Regions from separate parts of the Roseobacter denitrificans OCh 114 genome, predicted to be linked through region 3. Evidence: riboswitches for the same ligand, from Rfam matches in the RefSeq annotation. Region 3 holds a riboswitch; each other region holds the start of a gene.

Region 1 (2,264 bases), 350 kb from region 3:
ATACAGCACCACACCGGGGTCGATCTGGCCGCAGCGGGTGCCCATGGGCAAACCATCCAATGCCGAAAATCCCATTGTGGAGCCGACGCTTTTACCGTTTGTAATCGCGCACATGGACGCCCCGTTGCCCAGATGCGCAATCACGAGCCGCCCTTTGTGCAGGTCGGGATAGGTGGTTTTGATAACGCCTGTGATGTATTCGTAACTGACCCCGTGAAACCCGTAGCGCCGCACCCCTTCGTCATAAAAGGCGCGCGGCAGGGCAAAGGTGTCATTGACCCACGGATGGCCCCGGTGAAACGCCGTGTCGAAACACCCGACCTGAACGGCATCCGGAAAGGCCGTGCGCGCGGCTTCAACCCCGGCGAGGTTATGGGGCTGATGGAGCGGGGCGAGCGGGTTGAACCGGGCAAGCGCCGCCATCACATCGCCGGTCAGCAGCGTGGGTTTCGTAAAATCCATGCCGCCATGCACAATCCTGTGGCCCACCCCGTGGATGGGCAACCCGCTCAAATGCGGCGCCAGCGCCTGCATCACATGTTCCAGCGCTGCAGCGGGCTTGGGTGCCGCTACCTTCTGTTTGGTTCTTTCCTCGCCGGTGTTCAGGATCAATAGCGCGTTGTCGCCAATCTCATCGACCTGACCGTGCAGCAGCAGGTCAGGTTCTGGCGCATCCCGGTAAAGCCCGAATTTCAGCGACGACGAGCCAGTGTTTAATGTAAGGATACCGCTCATGTGGCGGCGACCCGGCGGAACAAAGCAACGCTTGCACGATACGCGGGGCGCATGTGCATCCGATCCGCGCGGCTTGTCAGTGTGTTTTGCACATGGCCTCCCAAGTGTTTGGCCGCCGGTCTGGACACCGGCGTGTTTTCTGATGGTTATAGTTGCAGCCTCGTGATCCGCTGTCACGCGGGTATCTGACGGCACCCTGTGGCGTGGTGAACCGCGCGCACTCTACCGCCAGTTGGCCAATCAGAAATGATAATCGCCAGACAAGCCGGTGCGCCATTGACTTCCCACGCCATCGCTGGAAAATGCAGGGCACGATGGTTGTTCCGGTTCAGGCCGGGACATAAAAGGGAACGCGGTGAAATGCCGTGGCTGCCCCCGCAACTGTAAGCGAAGAGTGCCTCTGTCGCACGCCACTGACCGAAAGACGGGTTGGGAAGGCAAAAGAGGCGCGCTGACCCGCGAGCCAGGAGACCTGCCATCACAAACGCAACATAAGACCGGGCGGGGTGCTCCGGAAAGGAATGACATGATGACGGCACATGCTGTTATAACGGACAATGATGTAACCTGCACTGGCCGCCCCCATGGGTGAGCGCACAGAGATACTGGTGTGCATCAAATGCAAACGCGGCACCGACGTTACCGACGACGGCGAACGTCCGGGCCAGCGTCTGTTTGATGAATTGCAGGCGCGCGGTCTGCCCGAGGGGCTTGATTTGCGGGCGGTGGAATGTTTGCAAAACTGCGATTCCGGCTGCTCCGTCGCGCTGCGGGGGGGCGGGGACAAGTGGACCTATCTGTACGGAAACCTGCATGAGGCGTCGCATCTGGACACGCTGATCGAGGGGGCCGCCCTTTATCATGAGACCAGCGATGGTCTGATCCCGTGGCGCACCCGCCCGGAACATTTCAAACGTAACTGTATCGCGCGCATACCGCCGCTGGAGGACAACAATGGCTGATCTTGCAAAACTTCCCGTCACCGTGATCACAGGGTTTCTCGGGTCCGGGAAAACCACACTGATTTCGCACCTGATCCAGAACCCCGGCGGCAAACGTCTGGCGGTTGTGGTGAATGAATTTGGCGATGTGGGGGTGGATGGTGAAATCCTCAAAAGCTGTGCGATCCCGGATTGCCCGGCGGAAAACATCATGGAGCTTGCGAACGGCTGCATCTGCTGCACAGTCGCGGATGATTTCATCCCGACCATCGAAGCGCTCATGGCGCTGGAGCCGCGCCCGGAGCATATCGTGATCGAAACCTCCGGCCTTGCCCTGCCGAAACCGCTGCTCAAGGCGTTTGACTGGCCGGATATCCGCTCGAAGATCACGGTGGATGGCGTCATCGCGCTGGCTGATGCCGAGGCCGTGGCCGCGGGCCGTTTTGCCTCGAATGTGGCGGCGGTGGATGCACAGCGCCTTGCGGATGACAGCCTTGATCATGACACGCCCTTGTCCGAGGTCTTCGAAGACCAGATTTCCTGTGCGGATATTATCCTGCTGACCAAGCCCGATCTGGCCGGTGCCGA
Region 2 (2,264 bases), 1.3 Mb from region 3:
AAGACTTTGTTCTGATTGTCCCGCAGCATGCAGATGGGCGGTTTCAACTGGTGCAGCAGTTTCGCTATCCGGTGGGCGGGCGCTATTGGGAATTCCCGCAAGGGTCATGGGAAACGAGGCCGGGCACGGACCCGGAAAAGGTCGCCCTCGCCGAATTGGAGGAGGAGACCGGCTTTCGCGCGCAATCCCTCATCAGGTTGGGGCATCTTTTCGAGGCATACGGTTTTTCAAATCAGGGGTTTCACGCGTTTCTGGCAACCGGTCTGCAAGCGGGGCGCGTAAATCGCGACAAAGAAGAACAGGATATGCAAACCGCGTCGTTCAGTCTTGAGGCGATACATGACATGATCCGCGCTGGGCAGATCAAGGATGCGCCGAGTATAGCCGCACTTGGGCTATTGGCCATTTCCGAACATGGATAGAAACCGCGCAACAGGTCAGCGCAAAGAGGGGACCGCGGCGCGCCGTTGCGCCACGGTCCAAACGCATTCTTATGTGGCCGCGTTATGCAAACGGTGCGTGAAGATGCCCCGGTCGGTCATTGCGCGCAGGCCCTTGGCACCGGCAAGCGCTGCGAGATCGGCCAAAGGTTCAATCAGGATGACCAGCAGATAGGCCACGCCAAAGCTTGTCACGGCGGACAGGTTGTCGGCCCCAACGCCTTGCCCGTAGATCGCCCAGAAGGCCACCCATGCAACAACGCCGCCCTGATAGACAGCCGACATTTTCAGCACATCCACATAGCGCAGATCGACATAGGCCGTTGTCTGCGGAATGACCCGTTTGGCCAGCGCGTCCACCGCAAACAGCGGGAACAGCAGCGTTGAGACATTGACGAAATACATCGGCACATCGGAGGGTGCGAAAAACAACCCTTGGATCGCCAGACCGCCCGCAAGGCCAAGCGCGGCTGGACCAGACCCGAGCAGCAAAAACAGCGTCGTGCCCAGAATGATGTGCACCTCCGAGATGCCGACGGCGAAATGCGGAAAGACCTCAAAGAAGATGAACACCCCGATCGCCGCAATCACGGAGCGCAGGGCAAAGGAGACCACGGAATGGGTCTTGAGATCATCATTGATCAGTTTGAGGGAATAGCCCGCAGCGGCAGCGGCCGTTCCATAGGCCAATACCATTTTTGCGCCGTCCACGACGCCCGGTTCGATGTGCATGTTTACTTCCTTTCGCGTCCACCCGACGCATTTAAATGGCCGGAATTTTCCGGCGGTTGCAGATTGATGGTTGGTATCCTGACTTACAGCTTCGGGCCGCGCTGGCCGTTTTCGCTGCTTACAGTTGCGGGGGCAGTCCGGGTCTTGCACCCGGTTCCCAATTAAGGCCCGTTTTCAGGGGCCGCCATCCCCGCAAGCTTTACGCGATCGGACACGCAAGGCAAGCCTGTCTGCGACGATTGATGATCCGGGTGCGATCGCGACGTAGCCTGTCGACGGGCAGCGCCGGTGTGGTTTGGCCGAAAATCGGCGGCCCTGCGCCCGGTTTTTGGCCAATTCTGTCCTGCGGTGACTGGCAAATCCCTGTTGTTTCTGATCAAGTCTTGCGGGATATGAATAATCGACGCAGTTGCAGGGGTGGATGCGATGCGTCAGACGACCAAAAACCACCCGGGAAAAACAGGGGAAATCAAGATGAAGGTGAAATCACTCATTCTGTCTGCGGCACTGGCTGCTTTGGCAGGCGGCGCATCGGCAGAAGGCGTCAAGGTCGGCATGATCACAACCCTTTCGGGGGGCGGTGCCGGGCTAGGTATCGACGTGCGCGACGGCTTCATGCTCGCGGTGAAACAGTCGGGCCGTGACGACATCGAGGTCGTGATCGAAGACGATCAGCGCAAACCCGATATCGCCGTGCAACTGGCCGACAAGATGATCCAGTCCGAAAAGGTCGATGTGATGACGGGGATAATCTGGTCGAACCTCGCCATGGCCGTCGTTCCGGCGACTGTCGCACAGGGCAAGTTTTATCTGTCACCCAATGCGGGTCCATCCGCACTGGCGGGTAAGGGGTGCCATCCGAACTATTTCAACGTCGCGTGGCAAAACGATAACCTGCACGAGGCCGCTGGTGCCTATGCCACCTCTGCGGGCTATTCCAACAGCTTCATCCTCGCGCCAAACTATCCCGCCGGTCAGGATGCGCTGACGGGCTACAAGCGGACCTTTGGCGGCGAATTGGCCGGGGAGTTGTTCACCAAACTGGGTCAAACCGATTACGCTGCCGAGATTGCGCAGATCCGCGCGTCCGGG
Region 3 (2,264 bases):
ATGGCGGCGGTGGCCTCGGTCAGATCGGTTTGCGCGACTTTCAGGGAGGCATCGGCCTGCGCAATCATCGCCTTTGCGGCTTCGACCTGTGCGCGTTGGGAGTGGTCCTCCAGACGAAATATCGGCTGGCCCAGGTTCACCAATTCGTTGTTCTTGACGTAGATTTCCAGCACGCGGCCCCCGGCCTGCGGCAAGATCGTCACTGTGCGAAAATAGGACACGACGGAATTTGTGGCCGGGTGGAAATAAAACAGCGTGGTAATCACGGTGAGCGCCATGATCGCGCATCCGGTTATGCCCCACCTGAGTTCATACCAGACGCTGAAAAGGTTGATTTCAATACCTATTCTCTTGCCCTGCCGGAAGCGGCGATAGAGATAGTCAGGTAGGATCGTAAACAGCGCGCAGATCAGTGTCTCAAGCATCGGAGGTGTCTTTCGGCGCCGGATTGATCGGGGTTTGCGCAGCGGCGGGTGTGTCATGCGACCCGTTTCGATCAATCGCATCGGCAATGGCGCGCAGGGGGCTGCTGAAGTCTGGAAACTGGAACCCCGCCACAAGGATCGCGGCCACCCAGAAGAGCCCGTTGTGAGTAAACAGGGCGAGCAGGGACAAAATACCAACCAGTTGGAACTGCGGATGGTTCGACTTATGCGCCAGCTTTTCCGGAATCGCATGCAGCGTGAAATAGGCGACACCGATCAGGATCACGATTGCGACCGTGAAAAAAACCATGAAGGTGAAAAGGTAGTCGCTGCCATCAGCCGCGGTCACATATTTGGGAATATGTCCGGTCGCCATGGGGTGAAGCGTTGCAGGTTCCATGCGTTCTCCAAAAGATACCACAAACGCAGACCTTTGAGGCCCATGATACCAACACCTTCATAACGAGAAATCCGTTGGCATTGCAATGCTGCGCTTTTGGCCGACGGCATGTAAATGCGGACAGCACAGAGTTTCCCTTGACGCGCGGCAGAATGTCGGGAAAGGGTTCTGGGGATGGTGTTCGGAAAGCCAAAAGCAATCCGGGCTGAAAAGGGAATACGGTGCGGCGTTCGTAACAGACGCCAAGTCCGTGACTGCCCCCGCAACTGTAAGCGGTGAGCGACCCCGATGATCACCACTGGGTGCATCCGCATCCGGGAAGGATCGGGCAAGCTGTGACCCGCAAGTCAGGAGACCTGCCATCATCGATGTAACTTCAACCCGGGCGGGGTGTCCGGACAGGAGGTCATGATGGATTTACGGGCCAACCCGTCGAAAAATACATGTCCCACAAGGCACCCTGCGCAATCGCGGAGGGCGACATGGGAACACCGACACATAGAATAACAATCTGCACATCCTGCCGACACAAGGGCACCGACTGCAAACCTGGCTATGAATTGATTGCCAGACTGCGCGCGGCCATTGCTGCTGCGGGCGACAGCGTGAGCGGAGAATTCGAGATTTCCGGCGTGGCCTGCATGGCGGGCTGTGATCGCCCCTGCACGGTTGCCTATCACGGCACGCGCAAGGCGACCTATCTTTTTGGCGACATCGAGGCGGATGCGGATATCGCTGATCTGGTTCGTTTTGCACGTGATTACGCACTGCTGGAGGACGGATGGTGTTCGTCGGTTGATCGTCCCGGCAAATTACGCAAAACCACGCTTGCGCGCGTGCCTGCGGCCATCATCGCGCTTGAAGTCAGCGATGTGCGTGTCTCATGAACGCCACGGACATTGTCGCGCAGAACATCAGCTGGGCGCCGCGCCGCAAAGAGCCGCTCTTGCTGCACCCAACCAGTTTTCGCGCCAAAGCCGGCAGCGTGATGGGCGTTGTCGGTCCAAATGGGGCGGGTAAATCAACCCTGTTGCGTCTGCTTTACCGGTATCAGGCGCCCCTGAGTGGTCAGATCAGGATCGGCGGAGACGACATCTGGTCGATCCCGCCGCGCGCCGCTGCGCGAAAGGTGGCGGCGGTTTTGCAGGAACAGCCGTCGTCCTTTGGACTGACAGTGCGCGAAATCGTGACGCTGGGTCGCGCGCCGCACCGCCTTGGGTTTGCCACCGCAGGCGCAAAGGATGCGCAGATCGTGGAAGCCGCGCTTGAGACGCTGAACCTGAGCGATCTGGCGGATCGGGACCTCGTCAACCTGTCGGGCGGTGAACGCCAGCGGGTCATGGTGGCCCGCGCCCTTGCGCAAGAGCCGCAGGTGCTCGTGCTGGATGAGCCGACCAACCATCTGGACATCCGCCATCAGCTTGAGGTGCTCGCCCTCA

The links. A riboswitch is a leader RNA that binds a small molecule or an ion and turns the genes downstream of it on or off. The one in region 3 is predicted to bind cobalamin.
Region 1: linked by a shared signal. The riboswitch ahead of RD1_RS17540 (DUF1636 family protein) and the one ahead of RD1_RS16020 (DUF1636 family protein) in region 3 are both predicted to bind cobalamin.
Region 2: linked by a shared signal. The riboswitch ahead of RD1_RS02495 (energy-coupling factor ABC transporter permease) and the one ahead of RD1_RS16020 (DUF1636 family protein) in region 3 are both predicted to bind cobalamin.

Annotation. Positions count from the first base shown of each region.
Region 1 covers NC_008209.1:3,700,288-3,702,551, reverse strand. The annotation lists gene RD1_RS17545 (acetate/propionate family kinase) at 1-735, opposite strand, end outside; cobalamin riboswitch at 1,034-1,230, shown strand; gene RD1_RS17540 (DUF1636 family protein) at 1,320-1,697, shown strand; gene cobW (cobalamin biosynthesis protein CobW) at 1,690-2,264, shown strand, end outside.
Region 2 covers NC_008209.1:522,283-524,546, forward strand. The annotation lists gene RD1_RS02490 (NUDIX domain-containing protein) at 1-422, shown strand, start outside; gene RD1_RS02495 (energy-coupling factor ABC transporter permease) at 492-1,172, opposite strand; cobalamin riboswitch at 1,223-1,376, opposite strand; gene RD1_RS02500 (ABC transporter substrate-binding protein) at 1,647-2,264, shown strand, end outside.
Region 3 covers NC_008209.1:3,350,739-3,353,002, reverse strand. The annotation lists gene RD1_RS16030 (HlyD family secretion protein) at 1-425, opposite strand, end outside; gene RD1_RS16025 (hypothetical protein) at 418-825, opposite strand; cobalamin riboswitch at 984-1,204, shown strand; gene RD1_RS16020 (DUF1636 family protein) at 1,308-1,712, shown strand; gene RD1_RS16015 (ABC transporter ATP-binding protein) at 1,709-2,264, shown strand, end outside.